Regions from separate parts of the Agarilytica rhodophyticola genome, predicted to be linked through region 1. Evidence: predicted binding sites of a transcription regulator. Region 1 holds the regulator's gene; each other region holds the start of a gene.
What was found. The regulator FNR, encoded in region 1, switches genes on or off when oxygen is low (the NO sensors DNR and NnrR bind a similar motif). The targets are predictions, from matches to a motif close to TTGATNNNNATCAA.
Positions count from the first base shown of each region.

Region 2: BVC89_RS04110 (Yip1 family protein) is a predicted target of FNR. The motif match lies at 2,888-2,901, and genes of this name have one in related genera.
Region 3: BVC89_RS14495 (HP1242/YdcH family protein) is a predicted target of FNR. The motif match lies at 2,648-2,661, and genes of this name have one in related genera.
Region 4: hemN (oxygen-independent coproporphyrinogen III oxidase) is a predicted target of FNR. The motif match lies at 2,376-2,389, and genes of this name have one in related genera.

Region 1 is NZ_CP020038.1:3,823,285-3,827,991, forward strand. It holds gene BVC89_RS15910 (SLC13 family permease) at 1-786, opposite strand, end outside; gene BVC89_RS15915 (globin) at 909-1,337, opposite strand; gene fnr (fumarate/nitrate reduction transcriptional regulator Fnr) at 1,438-2,184, opposite strand; gene BVC89_RS15925 (hypothetical protein) at 2,423-3,250, opposite strand; gene BVC89_RS15930 (6-phosphofructokinase) at 3,534-4,595, shown strand; gene BVC89_RS15935 (methyltransferase family protein) at 4,701-4,707, opposite strand, start outside.
Region 2 is NZ_CP020038.1:959,580-964,286, forward strand. It holds gene BVC89_RS04095 (ubiquinol-cytochrome c reductase) at 1-1,654, shown strand, start outside; gene BVC89_RS04100 (glutathione S-transferase N-terminal domain-containing protein) at 1,771-2,406, shown strand; gene BVC89_RS04105 (ClpXP protease specificity-enhancing factor) at 2,460-2,867, shown strand; gene BVC89_RS04110 (Yip1 family protein) at 3,013-3,630, shown strand; gene BVC89_RS04115 (PKD domain-containing protein) at 4,113-4,707, shown strand, end outside.
Region 3 is NZ_CP020038.1:3,461,767-3,466,473, forward strand. It holds gene BVC89_RS14480 (SDR family NAD(P)-dependent oxidoreductase) at 1-577, shown strand, start outside; gene BVC89_RS14485 (enoyl-CoA hydratase/isomerase family protein) at 655-1,500, shown strand; gene BVC89_RS14490 (2OG-Fe(II) oxygenase family protein) at 1,695-2,609, shown strand; gene BVC89_RS14495 (HP1242/YdcH family protein) at 2,765-3,004, shown strand; gene BVC89_RS14500 (MBL fold metallo-hydrolase) at 3,142-4,056, opposite strand; gene BVC89_RS14505 (alpha/beta fold hydrolase) at 4,383-4,707, opposite strand, start outside.
Region 4 is NZ_CP020038.1:5,547,371-5,552,077, forward strand. It holds gene BVC89_RS23070 (DUF294 nucleotidyltransferase-like domain-containing protein) at 1-1,346, opposite strand, end outside; gene BVC89_RS23075 (hypothetical protein) at 1,548-2,177, shown strand; gene hemN (oxygen-independent coproporphyrinogen III oxidase) at 2,565-3,977, shown strand; gene BVC89_RS23085 (hypothetical protein) at 4,049-4,345, shown strand.

The DNA.
Region 1 (4,707 bases):
GTTTTTCTGTTGTTCAGGCTTGTTAACTTCTAACACTAGATCCTTTGGTGGATATAAAAATAACAGCACTCGCCAAAGTATAAAAATGAACAATATAAGTAACGGGAAGGTTATCGCAATCCACTGTAAAAAGTTTAAAGCCACACCCTTTTCGGCGAGATAAGATAACGCGATGGCATTAGGCGGTGTTCCTATGGGCGTACCAATACCGCCAATATTACAAGCGAAAGGCACACTGAGAACTAAGCCCAGTCTAAAATTGTGGCCTTTAGGAATGTTATTAAGTAAAGGATAGATAATTGCCAACATCATCGCCGTAGTAGCGGTATTACTCATCCACATTGAAAGAAAGGTACAAGCGATAATAATACCTAATAATGTGGTTTTCGCATTACCTTGAGTACGGTGCAAAATAAGGTAGGCGAATTTATGATCCAAACCGAATTTCTGCATAAGTGAAGACAGCACAAAGCCCCCCAGGAACAGCAAAATAATGTTTGAGAAGAAGGGGGAAAAAAATACCTGAGAAGTAAGACTACTATCTAGCAGCAAAACTTCTGGCAATAACCAAACAATTTCAAGAGCAAGAATGACAAAACTTACTACAAATAGTGGAATAACTTCTGTTATCCATAAGCATGCAGCAATGAGTAATATACAAGCGGTAATCTTTTGTGGTTTGGTTAGTACAAGATCGGTAAATGTTAGAGTTTCACACAAAATTATTATAGCTGCGATAAATATAACCGCTGCTAAACTCTTAAATTGAATTGATAACAGGCGCATTAAAATCTCATTAATAGATAGTTGCTAGTACTTATTTAAACATGACCTCAACAAACGGACATTGATAATACTAGCGTTGCCATTACACCAAGGTGACAGCGACTTTGAGCCTGTTAGCAGCCTTAACATGCACTATGCATGTATTTCATCATTGTAATACCTTGTGAGAAAGCTAAACGCCATCCTAAATCAATTCTACTGTTAAATTCAGGATCAAACTCTTTCACTGTTGCAATCATGCACTCAAGCCAGGTGTCATAAACTTTAGGGTTAATATTAAGGTGATTCTTATCATGTATTTCACCAATGCCCTTCATATGTTCAAGACTTTTATCGCTTAGAGTGAAACTCACGCAATACAAAAGTGACTTTTTCAACATACGCTTCTGGCGCTCCATGTCGGTATTTTCAAAAGCTTTTTTTATATCATCATCTGCATTGGCAAAGCGCTTATAGAATTGGTCAAAAAAAATCAAACCAGAATCGTTAATTCTAGTTTGCTTGCCAAATATTCGCTCATAGCTATCGTAAAAATCTTGTATATAGGACACACAAAAACCTCGTTTCAGATTGACAATGAGATATATAACAGTCAAAGGCAGATACGATTTTTGCCTAGACTATTTGGGAGTGTGAGCCTATAGGATAATGCTACTGACAAGTAGATATTGAAACGCCTTTTAGTGCATCTAAATCCAATATTTCAATATACTTTTTATCTGTCTTGATAATGTTGCTTTTATGTAGGCGTGTGAAAACACGGCTGACAGTTTCAATAGTTAAACCTAAGAAATTACCAATATCTGATCGCGACATTGGCAGGTGAAATTCTCGTGCTGAAAGCCCTTGTTTTTCGTTGCGAGCAGCAATACTAAGTAAAAAAGCGGCTATTCGTTCAACAGCATTATTTTTATTTAACACACTAATCAGCTGCTGGTCATTAGTAATTTCTTTACTCATTAACTGAAAAAACCTGCGCTGCAAACTTGGCATTTGTGTACTTAACTCCTCGAAGTGAGAAAAAGGTATTTCACACACAGATGATGTGGATAATGCGACGGCGGAATTAGAATAAGCGTCAGAAGTTAAACCATCCATGCCAAATATTTCACCGGGCAAATAAAACCCCGTAATTTGTTCGAGACCATCTTCAGTAAGGGTAAATGCTTTAATGGCTCCTGACCTTAGCGCGTACACAGACTTAAACTGCTCACCAGCACGATAAACATGTTCGGTCTTTTGGATAGGGCGACTTCGCTGGATTATATTATCGAGTTTCTGCACATCATCAAGTTCTAAACTGATAGGCAAACAAATACTGCCAAGACGACACTCTGTACAGTTAACATGATGCGATGATTGCTGACAAATAATATTTTTATCTGCACTATTTTTCATTTACTGCGGGCCTCGATTTCTACAATACAATAATGCTACGTGCGAAGTAACTGGATATGAATATGTTAAGTATAAAGCTTTTATCTGTCTTGTTGCTATTATAACAGGCACTATAACAAGTATGTATATAACAGTTATCTATGGCGACCATGACAACAATAATAACAAGACCTTGTAATACTAAACACTAACGATACAATCTAAGCCAACCACCATACCAATCACTTTGAATACTGTGTCATATATCATCCACAGTAGAAAATGGTAGTTTGCCGCAGGACAACGCATCAGCATAATGACAAACTGAAGAGAGATTCTCAATTTTTCTATTATTAATTATACTGACTGCCTCAGGGCCTAAGCAAATTATATTATTACTTTTGATATCACTATTATCTAAAATGGACGCATTTTGAGTAATTAATGTGTCCGTTTTAAGTCCCAAAGATGAATTACCAATAAAAACATAGTTTGGCTCGTGCTTTTTTATAAGTAGCTTAACTTTTGAAACAAGACTCGCAATATCATCACTTAAACGAGTAATCTGAATACCCGTTGTAGTAAATGGGTAACGTTTTGCACAGGCGAAGAATTCAGCGACAACATCTGCATTAAAATCGTCCTCAGTTTCAATTATTAATTGGCATTGATTAAAACCGAGACCTTTAAGTAAAGCAAAGTTTTCACCGTTTACTTCATTTGGGGAACAAACAACACGATGTTTTCTTGTGATGGCTGGAGACACCTTAAAATTAGATGCAATATTATAGACCAAACTAGTGATCTCATAAGGCTCCAGAGAAAGACAGGGTCTTACTAATTCTAAAGACTCTAATGATCGCTGTCCCAATAGTGTTCGCCACAAAGCCAACTCGCAACTTAGACAATCGAAGGTGTTAGCCTGGTGCTGCTTTAGCCTAAAAACCTGCGTTGAATTTAGTCCCAAGCTCACCGACTGTTTATGCTTGAGAACAATACCATTACTAGAATTGATCAACACAGATTCCCGCAAGCTTTTCGCTTTCGGGTATAACACGCTTATATTGGGAGGTTTAGATACGCTCATGGTATCTATGCTAACAATGTCCATATTTTTTTTATTGACTTTAATCAAGTGATAGAGAGATTCCCGCACTCAGCAAGAGAGACTCTGGCAATACAGGCCGCTGGTCTTAACAAGCCCAAGTTGATATACGTCAACAACTAAAAATAATCTTGCAGCAATAATCAGATTACTAAAATGTAAGACACGTTAACGGGTCGCACCACGTTTCATCTAAAAGTTTCACACAGATACATCCTATAAATTAACTTATTTGTACACACCAACTGATTGATAGGTATTTATAATGCGAGTAGGTATTTTGACTGGAGGGGGTGATTGCCCAGGCTTAAACGCCGCTATTAGAGCTGTAGCGAAAAGTTTAATCCTTAAGCAAAAAGCCGAAATTATAGGGGTTAAAGATGGTTTTTTGGGTCTTATAGAAAAACGCACTACCACTATTAGCTATTCAGATTGCAGCGGTATTTTGAATCTTGGCGGTACCATTTTAGGCACTCATAATCGGGCTGACCCTTTCAACCATGAAGGGCGCGATGTTTCCAGTCATGTAAAGGACTATTATGACACCCTTGGTTTAGATGCACTGGTGGTGATAGGCGGTGATGGTTCCTTATCTATCGCCTCAGAGCTTGCACAGATGGATATGAATATTGTCGGCGTCCCTAAGACCATAGACAATGACCTTATGTGCACGGATAGAACTTTTGGTTTTGACACCGCCACCAGTATTGTCACAGAAGCCATTGATCGTTTACGTACCACTGGACAATCTCACAAGCGGATAATGATACTGGAGACAATGGGACGCAATGCTGGATGGATCGCCTTACATTCAGGTTTAGCGGGTGGCGCGGACAGTATTCTTATCCCAGAACACCCCTATAATATCGAAGAAGTTGCCCGCATTTGCCAAGCACGTAGTGGTGATAAAGGTTACGCATTGGTCGTAGTTGCTGAAGGTGCCCGTCCGCAAGGAGGCAGCACTGTCGTCAGGGAAACTATCGCAGACAGTCCCGACCCCATACGTTTTGGTGGAATTGGCGAGGATTTAAAAAGACAACTTGAAAAACATATTGATGCCGAGGTACGTGCGACAAATTTAGGGCATATCCAAAGAGGTGGCACGCCGACTTCTTTTGATCGCATATTTGCTACGGAAGTGGGCTGTTATGCGGCAAAAATGGTGGCCAATGGTGAATTTGGTAAGGTCGCCATCATACGCAATAACACCCTAGGACAAGTGCCTTTAAGCAAAGTCGCCAATAAAACACGCGTGGTAACCGAAGAAGACATTTCCTACATGACTGCCGTCAATATGGGCATTAGCTTTGGTATCAAACAACAATAAATTTGCTCACCAATTTTGCTCACCAATGATGTCTTGGTGGTTTATATCCGGTGGCTGTTTGTGGACATAAGGTTTATGAACAGCCAACGGACATAGGTCAATTTACTAGAGC
Region 2 (4,707 bases), 2.9 Mb from region 1:
TATGGCAGAAGCCTTCTTAGGCTATGTATTGCCATGGGGACAAATGTCTTATTGGGGTGCTCAGGTTATTGTCAATTTATTCGGTGCAATCCCATATATTGGTGAAGACCTCGTACAATGGATTCGTGGTGACTACCTGATTTCAGGGGCGACTTTAAACCGATTCTTTGCTTTGCATGTTGTTGCCTTACCAATTGTTTTGCTCGCCCTTGTGGTATTGCATTTACTTGCCCTTCATGAAGTTGGGTCGAATAACCCTGACGGTGTAGAGATTAAGAAAAATAAAGATGAGAATGGCATTCCTTTAGATGGTGTAGCTTTCCATCCTTATTACACTGTTCATGATTTAGTAGGAATTACAGTATTCTTGTTTGGTTTCTTAGGTATTGTCTTCTTTGCTCCAGAGCTAAACGGGTACTTCCTAGAACATGCAAACTTCGAAGAAGCTAATGGTTTGAAAACTCCTGAGCATATTGCTCCGGTGTGGTATTTCACTCCGTTTTACGCAATATTGCGGGCTGTAACCTTTGATTTAGGTGGTGTATTTACCTCTAAGTTCCTCGGTTTTATTGCCATGGCAGCTGCTATTGTTATTTTGTTCTTCTTACCTTGGTTAGATCGAAGCCCTGTTAAATCTATGCGTTACAAAGGCACATTTAGCCGCGTTGCATTGATTGTGTTTGCTGCTGCCTTCGTTGTCTTGGGTTACCTTGGTGTAAAAGCGCCGACTCCAGGAAGAACAATACTGTCCCAGATTTGTACGGTGATTTATTTTGCTTACTTCATCGGTATGCCTTTCTGGACGAAAATGGAGAAAACTCATCCTGAGCCTAAGCGTGTTCAGATGAAGGGACTTAATAAGATTGTTGTGCTTGGCGGACTTGCATTGTTCTTGGCTCTGGTAATTATTCCTATTAAAGCCGTTGCCGCTGGCGGTGGCGCATGTGGCAGTATCCCATGTGAGCACTTTGAGGCTGACCTAGAGGATAAGGAATCTTTGCAGCGCGGGGCGCAAGTATTCGTCAACTATTGCATGGGATGTCACTCTGCTAATTTTTCTCGCTACGGTCGAGTGGCAGATGATCTTGATATTCCTCATCAGGCGATGCTTGATAACTTGGTTTTTTCCGATCAAAAAATCGGTAGCCTTATGGAAATATCCATGAGTCCTCAAGATTCCAAAAAATGGTTTGGCGCTACGCCTCCAGATCTAACTTTAGTGACTCGAGCACGTAGCAGTGTGTGGGTCTATAACTTCCTCAAGAACTTCTACAAAGATGATAGTCGGCCCAAAGGTGTTAACAACAAGGTTTTCGCCAATGTTGGTATGCCGCATGTACTCATGGAACTACAGGGGCTGCCTGAGTGTGCTCCTGGAGATAAGAGAGATTCTCATGGTGATGTTGTTCGCAATGAGCTAGGTGAAGCGGTTAAATCTCCCTGTGGCAGTGTCGAAGTTAAAGAGTATAAGGGGACTCTTAGCGCTGAAGAATATGATAAGACTGTGTATGATCTTGTGAATTTCATGACTTACATGGCTGAGCCTATGGCTCCACAGAGAAAGCGTATCGGCGTTTTTGTATTTCTTTTCCTAGGTGTGTTATTAATATTTACTTGGTTGTTAAACCGTGAATATTGGAAAGACGTTCATTAGTATATAATAGGAATTCATTTCTGCTTATTTTTAGTATTAGCTTAATTATGTTAGGTTAATACTAAATAATTGTATTCAGCAGAGTAAATTGTAGTGCAAAGTTGGGGTATTAATTAATGGGAGTTGTAGCCAAACGCTCATCCATGACGTATTTTTCGGACAGTCGCGATCACTATAGCCATCGAGTCCGAATTGTACTGGCTGAAAAAGGGGTCTCAGTCGATGTTGTGGACGTAGATCCTAGTGATATACCAATGGAGCTAAGTGAGATAAATCCTTATAACTCACTGCCCACATTGCTCGATAGAGAGCTAGCTCTATACAATACAGCTGCCATGATGGAATACTTGGATGAACGTTTTCCTCATCCGCCTCTACTTCCTGTTTACCCTGTAGCAAGAGCAGAAAGTCGCCAGTTTATTTATCGAATTGAGCGTGATTGGTGTCCACTCGTTAAAACTATCCTCGAGGGTAAAAACCGCGATTTAGTGGCTAAAGCGCAAAAAGACTTGAAAGATAGTCTTGCTGCTATAGCACCGATCTTCTCTGAAAAACCTTTTTTCATGAGTGATGAGTTCACGTTGGTTGACTGTTGTCTAGCGCCCATCCTTTGGCGTCTAGGTAGTTTCGGTATAGAATTACCGCGTACGCGTCAGGTTATGCCCTTATTGGACTATATGGAAAGAATGTTTCAGCGTTCATCCTTCCAAGAGAGCTTGACCGAAAGTGAACGAGAAATGCGGTCGCTTTAAGCGGCCAGTAGTCGGATAGTTTATAGTAAGTTGACAGTAAAGAGACTTGTATTTTGGCAATGACATCTAGCCGTCCTTATATGATTCGTGCTCTCTACGAATGGATCGTTGATAACGATTTTACACCTCATATCGTTGTTAACGCTCGTTTGGAGGGTACTGAAGTGCCTCAGCAGTATGTGAATAAGGATGGTCAGATTGTTCTTAATATCGCCCCCAGGGCAGTTAGTACCTTAGACCTTGGTAACAAGGCTGTATCCTTTAATGCCCGCTTTGGTGGAATTCCCACCGATCTTTATGTTCCCTGCCACGCTATTTTGGGTATCTATGCTAGAGAAAATGGCCAGGGTATGATGTTTGATTTTGAAGCTCCTCCTGAGCCTGATCCCGATCCTGAGCCCAAAACGAATGTGAAAAAAGAGACGCCAGATCGCAGACCTTCTCTGCGGGTAGTTAAATAGGGCAGGTTTTTCCCCTCTGTATGAGCTAGATCAAACCTTATTGTGGGTTATTTATAGCAAATTCATGCGATGGCATTCTATAATTGAAGCACATCTATTAGATCTCAAATAAAAATAAACGAGACTGCTTTGAATTGGAGGCTATATGGCGCTGTTAGATCACACTATTGGTATATTGATCAATCCAGATAACGAATGGAAACTCATTCGTGAACAAAAAGATTCTTTCAGACAAGTATTCTTAACGCATGTACCATTTTTGGCGCTTATACCCGTACTTGCAGCTTTCTATGGTGTCACTCAGGTTGGCTGGTCTGTAGGCGATGGTGATCCGGTGCGTCTATCAGTCAATAGTGCCATTTCCCTCTGTGCGCTCACCTATGTTGCATTAGTTGCAGGAGTGTTTATTTTAGGAGAATTTATTAATTGGATGTCACATACATATGGCGTCCAAGGGCCTGAAGAAAGAGTTCACTATGATGGCACAGCGTTAGCCGTATTTATAACTACGCCTCTATTTTTAGTGGGTATTTTTCTTGCCTACCCTGTACTGTGGCTAAACACTATTGCGATGGTTGTTGCTGGTTGTTACTCGGTCTATCTTATTTATGAAGGCATTCCTATTCTTATGAATATCGATAAGGATCGCGCCTTTATGTATGCCTCTTCTGTTATTACTGTTGGTCTTGTACTTATGGTAACGGCAATGATCGGAACCATATTAATCTGGGGGATGGGGCTAGAGCCTGAGTTCATTGACTGACTTGGTTTCACCTGTGTCCACTTATATGTCTGATGCTGATATGACCTTCTATATCGGCATCAGAATTTAGCAACTTGATACTCATATCGTACTATCGCATTTACCACTTTTTATTCCTTTATTTTCTCCCTGCTATTTTTATCTATCGTATTTATATTTTTAGCGAAATACGAACCTACAAATAATTATTTTTTTATCGTTTTTTAAGTAAGACAAGTTGCGAATATACGTCTCTCTTACGCTGTGTCACTTGTAAATTATGGCAATATTTATTTGGTATATGAATTTGACGTAAAAACTTTAAAATAATATTTTTTTCAAAACCTTAATAATGTCTCTGCTGCCAATAATTATTCTCATTGAGCCACCATTCACTATATGGGCATTGTCTTAATTAAAAGCCTTACGTTTTTTTTATAATTAAACCTTCTTAACTTAAGCGTTGTCGCGATAGCTTTTAATTCATAATCATAAGGTTTTTTATGTCTAATTTAACACTCGGTTGTTCGTTAAGGACTTCACTGATGGCCTTAACATGTTCTCTATTTTGTCAGCACAGTTTAGCTGCAACTTGTGAGCATATTATTCAAAACGAATGGAATACGGGTTTTGTTGGGAGTATAAAAATTACCAATACTAGTACCACCACAATATCGGGTTGGAATGTGTCGTGGGAATATGAAAACGGATCGAAAATTACCAATTCGTGGAATGCTGTTTTTTCTGGAGATAATCCATATTTTGCTGAAAATCAAATTTGGAGTAGGGATATTGCTCCCGGGCAAACTGCAGAGTTTGGCTTCCAAGGAACTAAGGCCGTTGCCAATGCAAATATGATGAATCCGGTTGTCACTGGTGCTGTATGCGAGAACGATAGCATTCCCAATACTGAGCCATTCGCTTCATTTTTATTATCGAATATCTCGGGTACTGTGCCTTTTGTTATCAATGTTGATGCAAGTGCATCGACAGATGCTGATGGTGATACCCTGAGTTATGCGTGGGCATTTGGCGATGGCTCAACAAGTAGCGGAGTTACTAGCTCTCATACATATAATACAGCTGGTTCCTACGATA
Region 3 (4,707 bases), 360 kb from region 1:
TTTAGATGTTCTTATTAATAATGCTGGTGTATTTAAAATCCCGAATCCGGTTTCTCATAACGGCTACGATAAACGCTTTTTAGTAAATACTATCGCGCCTTATATTCTTACTAACAAGTTGTTGCCATTATTTAACAGTAATAGCCGGGTGGTCAACTTGTCTTCTGCCGCTCAATCACGAGTGAATTTCGAAGCGTTGGCTGGTGATCACCACTTAACAGACAACGAAGCCTATGCCCAAAGCAAACTCGCTATTACCATGTGGTCATTTCATATGGCTAAGAGGGTAGGGGACGCGGGGCCAATTATTGTCGCTATTAATCCTGCTTCTTTTTTAGGGAGCAAAATGGTTAAAGAAGCCTACGGTACTGCTGGTAAAGATTTAAGCATCGGTGCTGAAGTGTTGACCCGAGCAGCATTACACAGTGACTTTGCCGATAGCTCAGGTAAATATTTTGACAACGATATCGGCAGCTGGGCATCTCCACATCCCGATGCCTTAGATGACGCCAGAAACAAGGCGTTAATCGATGCGATTGACACAATCGTTAGTAAATTTGAGATTAGCTTAGTTTAAGTAATTTCTCAGATGATAGCTCTAGACCGTGATACATGAGTGTCGCTATGAACAACTAAACCCTAAGAGGAAAAAATATGAAATACGAAGGATTTACTACCTTTACCACTCAGCAAGCGGACGGCATTCTGACGGTTACTTTTGACTTTGGTACGGTGAACGTACAAGGGCAAGAAATGTTAGCTGATCTCAATAGTCTGGCAATGCGATTAGAGCGTGACCGCGATACTAAAGTAGTTGTTTTCCAATCGGCAAATCCTGAAATATGGGTGTGCCATTACGATACAGAACTTTTAAAGGATATGTCCGATGAAGCTGTATCAAGAGAAGAAGCTAAGTTACTCGATCTCCAAGCAGTGTGCGAGAGAATTAGTAAGGTTCCGCAAGCGACAATTGCGAAGTTGGAAGGTTTTGCTCGTGGTGGTGGTCATGAACTTGCTCTAGCATTGGATATGCGCTTTGCTGCTCGTGGTAAATTCAAGTTCATGCAGATGGAAGTGGGTATGGGTATTTTGCCATGTGGCGGAGGTGCTTCGCGTATGGCAAGACAAACCGGTTTAGGAAGGGCACTTGAAATAATTTTAAGTGCGCGTGACTTCGATGCAGATGAAGCTGAGCAAATGGGAACAATCAATAAAGCGTTAGAGCCGGACGAAATTGGTGAATACGTGGATACTTTGGCAAAACGTATTGCTCAGTTCCCCGCCGAATCAATCAATTCATGTAAGCAAATGGTGTATGAGTCAATCGATAAACCTATCGAAGACGCTTTGAAAGCTGAAGCATACTGGTTATATCAAGCAACCAGTAAAACACCAGCGCTTAAGCGTTTCCAAACTGCCGATGAGCAAGGTCTTGAGCATGACATTGAGAATCAGCGTAACTGGGAAGAAATGGTTATGCAGGTGCAAGGAATAAAATAACGGCTTCATAAAAACTAGAGGTCTCGTGAGATCAATAAAGTAGCTTGCGGGATCTTCTAACTCGCCTCAAAGATAATTGCATAAAAGTCGAGTTGTTACCTACATCTAATGAAGTTAATTACTTTAAATAATCCTAGATTGTTTAGTTTGGCTTCGCAGAGATAGTGATGTTAAACAATTAAGAGTTGGATAAAATGGTATCTCTTACTGAGTTAAATAAAGCACGAAATTTAGAATTACCGACGCGAGAGGACATGTTGCATAGAGCCCCCTCTGTTCAACAATTCTGGGAAAAAAATAATACTCTTTTTGTTGAGGCATGGAAACAGTGGGAGCAGAGTGCTGAACAGAATCTTGTTACGCTTGATGACTCACTATTAGACGCAAGGTTAAGAGAGGCTATCTTGGCGGCTTGGGAGAACCCAACAAAAGAGTTAGCTGTCAGGGATTTATGGCATGAAGTATCGCCGGATGTTTATCAGTGTCAGTTCTTTGATCCTGAACGCTTAACAGACCTACGTAGCTATCTGGATAGTGCTTCAGACGCAAGTATACCTTTACGTCCACCTTACGGTATTGTTTTGAATCGAGCTGGAATGATGTTGGATAGACGCTCACCGGGCTACCTTGCAGCACCGGGTTTCCAGTCATTTTATAATAGCTTGATGGATAAATTTGTAAGGCCTACTGCGCGTTTACTGTTTCCAGAAATTACTGGCTACGATACACAAACCTTTGGCTTTTCTATTCGTTATCAGCCAAGTACAGATACCTCTATACAGCCTCACACCGATGCATCTTCTATTACACTTAATATTAATTTGAACTTACCAAATGAGATATTCGATGGCTCTGCCGTTGATTTTCTTAATTCGACAAATGGCGAGGTCAATCAGTTTACATTTGCCCCTGGTGTGGCTGTCATGCATCGAGGACATATTCCACATGCCGCACGCTCGATTACTAATGGTGAGCGCACAAATATGGTACTTTGGCTCTATGGCGATCGTGGTCAAATTGCACATAATGTTAAGCAGACTCCGAGCTTGTCTGCGGATAAACGCTGGTCAGTTCCCAGTTCTCCAAAGGATCAATTTGCACCGTTTTAAAGTACTCTATGTTTTAAAGTACTCTATTGTGCAAGAGTTTTACGAAAATCAAAATATATTAAGAAATAGCGAGAACTTTATTCTCGCTACGTGCATTTATTGATACATCGTATTAGCACTCTTACGTTAATCTAAACAAACAAAAAGATATTTATATGTTAGGTGAAAATCATTCTCTTACTCATGAATTTCCAGAATATATTGATAAAATAAAAGAACTCTTACAGAGCGATGTAAAGTTTTCAGAAAAAATGAAGGTATATGACGCAATCGATGAAGAAATTCGCTCGCTAGAGCTACGAGATTCTCCTATTGGTGATGATATTATGCGTGAGAAAAAACATATCCGCTCTGTATTGAAAGATGAACTTTACAGGTTGTTAATAAAAGCCTAAGTGTTTTTAGGTTTTTGAAATAGTTTGTTGCTTCTTTTGGGGGTATCATGAATGCTGTTATTGGATTATCAATATTCGTTTTAAGTGAGTAGTGATCAAAAGCTAGATATGAAGAAGTTTCTTTTATTTATCAATAGCTATTCCAGCAGTCCTGTTATATCGTAGTAATGTGTCGTTACCATTCTCTCAGTGGTGATAAATGCCCAGTCCCATTTTTCTGTATAACCATTCAATGGATCTAGCGCTTTTATAGCAGCTAGGGATAAACCTTTCTCGGTTAATTTTCTAATAATTTCGTGTGTTTCATTCAACATAGTAATAGTTGCTTCTAAGTCATCAATAGTCACTATTGGTCCATGTCCCGCAATAATTTTAGTATTTGAGTTGGCGACTGTAATTATTTGCCTAATACCAGCAATGAAACCCGCTACCGATCCACCATTATCAATATCAATGAATGGGAAACGCTTAGCAAAAACAAGGTCTCCGCCATGTATGACATTAGCTTCTTTGAACACCACAAAGAGGTCACTATTAGTATGAGCGTTTGGTGTGTGATAAAGTTCGATACTTTGGCCGTTCATTTTTATTGACGCGTCTTCGGTTATGTCAATAGTAGGGTAATATTCCGGTGTAAATGAGGGAGCCTTGCGACCCAATGCTTTGATCGCTCCAGGATTTTCTAGGTATTTACGGACATTGGGGTGCGCCATAATTATGGCTCCACGTTTCTTGAAGTACGCATTACCTCTGACATGATCTCGGTGAAAATGCGTATTGAGGATAAGGTCGACATCGCGATTGTCCGATAGCTTTTTCTGAGCACCATCAATAAGTTCGACTAAATGCTCCATTTGTGTATCAACCATAAAAACTCCATCTTCACCGATTAACACGGCAACGTTGCCTGAACGGTCTGTTCTTAATTCAAAAATACCACTCCCAAGATCAGTTACTTTAATATCAAACCCTTTATGCCCATCATGCTTATACGCCATGGCAAAATTACACCAACAAAAAATAGCGATAAGTTGAATTATTTTTTTCATCATCAATAACCAGGATTATTCGAAACTTAATAGGTTTACGCTATATAAGCTTATCTATATCTCTAATACAACACGTTATGCGATGAAAGGAGTGTTCTCTGGTAACGAGTGAAATATAAAGCTGGAACTTAGTGGAAAATGACTTGTATCTATTGGGATAAAAGGTGAATTTATCGCAATAACTAACGGAGGTATGTCTTTGGCAAAAATAAGACGGTTAGCTCGGACTAACGCAAGAAATTATTGCTCAGAAAAGCATTTACTCAGAAAGGCATTATGCTTCAGTTTAGGTTATATACATTGATCTCCATTAACACGCAAATAAATGCTTAACTATGCTTTTTGAAAAACGCCATCACCACGCTATTAAACAAAGTAGGTTGCTCCCACTGGATAGCGTGCCCAGCTTCTGCAACCACTAGTGTTTCACTACCCGGTATTTCACGTGCCGCTGCTCGCATCATTGAGGGAGGTTGATACAGATCTGCTCCACCGGCGATAAAGAAAGTAGGCACCTTAGCGGCTCGAATTTTCTCCCAAGTGATACTATTTTTCGCTTTTTGACCATGCCTAACGCCATCGCCTCTAGATTTTTTTTCCATTTCAAGCCATTCCTTTACTCCTTCAGGATGTGCCCATCGATAGGAAGGCCCC
Region 4 (4,707 bases), 1.7 Mb from region 1:
AAATCATTAAAATATTTTACTTCATTATGCAGCGGCTCTCTTTCTAACATCAAACCATTGTCTTGATCACTCCCTAAAGATTGATCTTTACGTGCTTGTGAACCAAAAACTAAAAAGTTAAATCTCATTGGAGGCGAGCCAAATGTATCAATGGCAAGAGCAATTAAGCGGCGGGTTAAATTGTCGGTAATACTGGCCAGTATTTCTCCCATATCCACAGGGTTTATATTTACTTGCGTAAGGTTTTTAATAAGTTTAGGCAGGCGTGAACATACATTTACCAGACCTTCAATAGAAGGCTGACGATTTATTTCAGAAACCATCAATAATGGGCTTAATTGCTGATGCCGTAACACATCAGTAACTGTCACTATACCAATGGGGGTCATATTGTGAGTACTATTGTCTACATCCTTGTTAATACTTTTGTCAACAATAGGTAGGTGATGAATATTGTTTTCACTCATCAGTAGCTGAGCGGTCATACTTAGTGCTGATGAATGTAATACGATGGGTTGTTTGGTCATAACAGCCTTGACGGGCTTGGAAGGAGATAATCCAGCAGCTAGTACACGAGAACGTAAATCCCTATCCGTTACAATACCCACTAAATTATTATTTTCAACAACTAAGATAGAACTCACCCGCGTACGAGTCATAGTGGCAGCTGCATCTTGAATAGAACAATCAGGGCTCACCATAATTAAATTGCTTGACATAATATGTGTCACCGGGAGCGACAGCTGCTGACCTGAATCCTTGACATCCCAAGATTGCGAAGACACGCTCTGGTCTGCCATAGAGTCATAAGCCATGGGCTTGTCAGTGAGGCTGGGATTACGGGTATTCTTCTTAGCCTCGATATCAGAAGTATCAGTTACAGTGACATTTTGTCGATTAAGAAATAGTTTATCGAGCCGTTTTGCTCCGGTATCCGCAAAAAAGTCAGCGAAAATACGACTTTTGTGTGCCAATACTTGAAAGTCCTTTTTGGGTAAGCGAAATAACAGACTATCCTCAAGTGCAGTGGCTTCAAAAGCTTCAGATGCTGGCTCAGCGTCGGATGGTAGTACAGATAGTATTCCAAAACACTCGCCATCAGCGATTTTATCTACCAAAGCTCCTCCACTATCAGACACCTCAAATGCTCCCCGTCTGATAATATAAAGTCCGTCAAATATAGATGCTTGCTGCTCATTGTTACCAAACTTAACACACCCTTCCTTAGGTATATAGATAACGTCTAGAGTCGATACCAGATGCTGTACATCCTCATACTCAAGCTGTGCAAAAGGCGTGGTAGAGCGCAAAAATTTAACTACTTCTTGGATATCTACAGTTGACATAGCATTTCTCAGATAGGAATAACTTCCCATCATGCATAGGAGTCGAAGGATATTCAATACAACTTAAGTCTAATCCTTAGCTTTAAGCTCATAGATAAATAAAATATTTTTGTTACCAACTAGATTCTTTTGTTACTTAGTCAGCAATAACAAAAGATACTCTTTTGAAGAAGACAAGCGTTTTTATTAAGGAAGAATATTATGTCATTACAAAGTTTACGTAATAACCCACTAGAGTCTTGTAAATTCAATGTATACCGTACAGGGCCACAAGAAGGCTCATTTAAACGGCATGGAGCGATCGCCCAAGGTGGTAGATGCACGATTAAAGAAAAGAAATTTGCGAATGGCTTCTATGATATCAAAGCAGTAGAAGCCCCCAACGGTAATAGTGACTATTTTTACCCCTGGTTAAGACAGGGGGTAGGTTGGGTAAAAGTGCCTAAGAATACTGCTAACGGAACAATTGTAATGACCGGTGGAGTAAATGGTTGCACTATTGTAGTTTCAGAGCATGGATCAGACTACTATTTTTATCATGATGGCGATAGCAAGCACCTTAACCTCAATGCTGTACGCGGCAACATTGTTGCGAAGGTCACACCTAAGGATTATGACTGTTTAAATTGGGGTAATAAACTGTTCGCCAAAGAACTATACCAAGCCAGCCAAAAAGGCGTAAAACCTAGTGGAGATACTTCCTACGGCCACTTCATTGTAGCTGTGAAAAACAAGGGAAGATTCGGTCTATACTCTACAGGATTGATTTCTCTCAATGGCTATAAGAGACTTCCTAACGGCCTCTCAAGCTGCCTTGTAACTTTTGGTTAATGTATTTAAATCAATCACTTTGATTAGTGTTATTAGCCCGGCAACAGTATATGTCAGGTTAATAGCAGTGCATGGATGCATCGCGCGTTTCGATAGGCACGCGTGGTTTTCACAAACAACTAACCTTGCAACGTGAAGCCAGTTAGGGTCTGTTAACAGACCCTAACTAATAACATTTCTATAAAAGTTTATTCTTTTTTGACATATATCAAGTAAGCAAATACTAGATAACATCCGAGATTTTACTTTCTGTATTATCCACATGAGCTTGTGTAAACAAAACCTCCTCTAATATGACTTAAATCAACACCTCCAGTAACAGATAGCGCAGACTATTGGATCAAATACATATATATTTTCTAGATTTAAAATATTCAGGTGTTAAGAGTGAGCAATAAAATATATCCACAAGGTTTGATAAGTCAGGACGTTATGAAGAAATATGACGTATCCGGGCCTCGCTATACATCTTATCCAACAGCACTGCAATTTAGTTCCTCATTTAAGGCTAATAACTACCGTCAAATTGTAACGCAGAGTAATTACACAGATTCAACTAAACCCTTATCGTTATATATTCATATACCGTTTTGTGAATCGTTATGTTATTACTGCGGCTGTCATAAAGTCATAACTAAAAATAAGAAAAGATCTGAAATATATCTACATGCGTTACAAAAAGAAATAGCGCTACAAGGAAAACTATTTAATAAAAATAGAGAAGTAAGGCAAGTACATTTAGGAGGCGGCACACCAACATTTTTGACCGCGCACCAAATTCGTTCACTGATAGAGTGTATAAAGGATAATTTTGTATTAGCACCACTATCACAATGTGAGATCGGTATTGAGATTGATCCGAGAACAACCAATAGTGCTGATATATCCTCTCTGGCTGAGATAGGTTTTAATAGAATGAGCTTTGGTATACAAGATTTCGATGAACAGGTTCAAATCGCTATAAATCGCATCCAAAGTAAAGAACAAACACTTCAGTTATTGCAAGCTGTGAGAGCATCAAAAGTCGAGTCATTATCTGTCGACCTTATTTATGGACTGCCAAAACAAAATATAGTGGGTTTTAAGGATACTTTAACTACTATGATCGAAGCTCGACCCGATCGTATTGCACTCTATAATTATGCCCACATGCCATCATTAATTAAATCGCAAAAGCTTATTAAAGATGAGCACCTATTGAGTGCAGAAGAAAAGCTGGCCTTATTAAAGCTAAGTGTAGAGAGCTTAGTAGAGGCAGGATACTGTCATATCGGTATGGATCACTTTGCTTTACCAAAAGATCCTCTAAGCATTAGTCTGGAAAGTGGTACGCTGCACCGAAACTTTCAAGGTTATTCGACAAATGGTGATTGTGATGTTATTGGCCTAGGGGTAAGCGCTATTAGTAAAATAAACGGTGCATTTGCACAAAATCATAAGAGTTTACCCGATTATCAAAACGCTATCAGTCATCATGAACTTGCCACCCAAAGAGGTTATTTGCTATCGGAGGATGACAAAATTCGTGCTGACATTATTCAACACCTCATGTGTAGCCACATATTAAATTTTAATGATTTAGGGGCACAGTACAAAATTAATTTTAAAGAATATTTTAATCATGAGCTCATCAAACTAGAAGCAATGGGCAATGATGGGCTAATTACTATAGATCAGGATACAATTAAAATAACGGATCGCGGCCGTTTACTACTAAGAAATATCGCCATGGTATTTGATAAATACTTACGCTCTAATACATCTTCGCTAAATACCATAAAGTATTCAAAGGTTTTATAAAACAGAATCGAACTTTAATCATCATGACTGCAGGGCCTCTTACAGTAACTAAAACTAATACGGTGTAAAAAATGGCAGAATCCACATACAAAAAAATGGCCGGCACATCGGCAGTATTTCTAATTTCCGATCATGCAAAAGCATCACCAGTAGAAAGAGATGGTTTAAGCTGGAGTGCGGAAGAATTGCATATGAACGAGCTAACAAATAAATGCCGGCGCAAATCGACAATGGCAAATGCTTTAGCCTTAGAAGGGTTAGAAGAGTATGATCCACCAGAAAATGGTGATCTACGACGGGTAGAATCTATTGATGCTGAATTCGTTTACTTCGATTTAATTAAAGGCTGGATTCAAGTAAATGAATAAGAAACTATTAGCAAACGATTATCAAAAGCTCAATTTTATGTCAACCAACTCGAAGAAAAAGGCGTCACAAGGCGCCTTTTTCTTCAAATATAGCTACCTTCTATTAACAAATATCAAATCACAAAAGACTTATTGCTTATTACATAATCAGGTGCTTATAACAAAAAGTTAAGAGTATTTTAAACAATTTCTCAAGATAAAAAAACTGCCTCCAAATATAAAAAAAACTAAAGAAATAAGCTCATAACCAAAAAGTAAGAAACACTAAATCTTTATCGCAAGCACTCACAAATTGACACTTCTTTTCTAGTAAAATTGAATTCTCGTGCCGATATTTTCTCCGTCGCTTTATTAAATTAAAG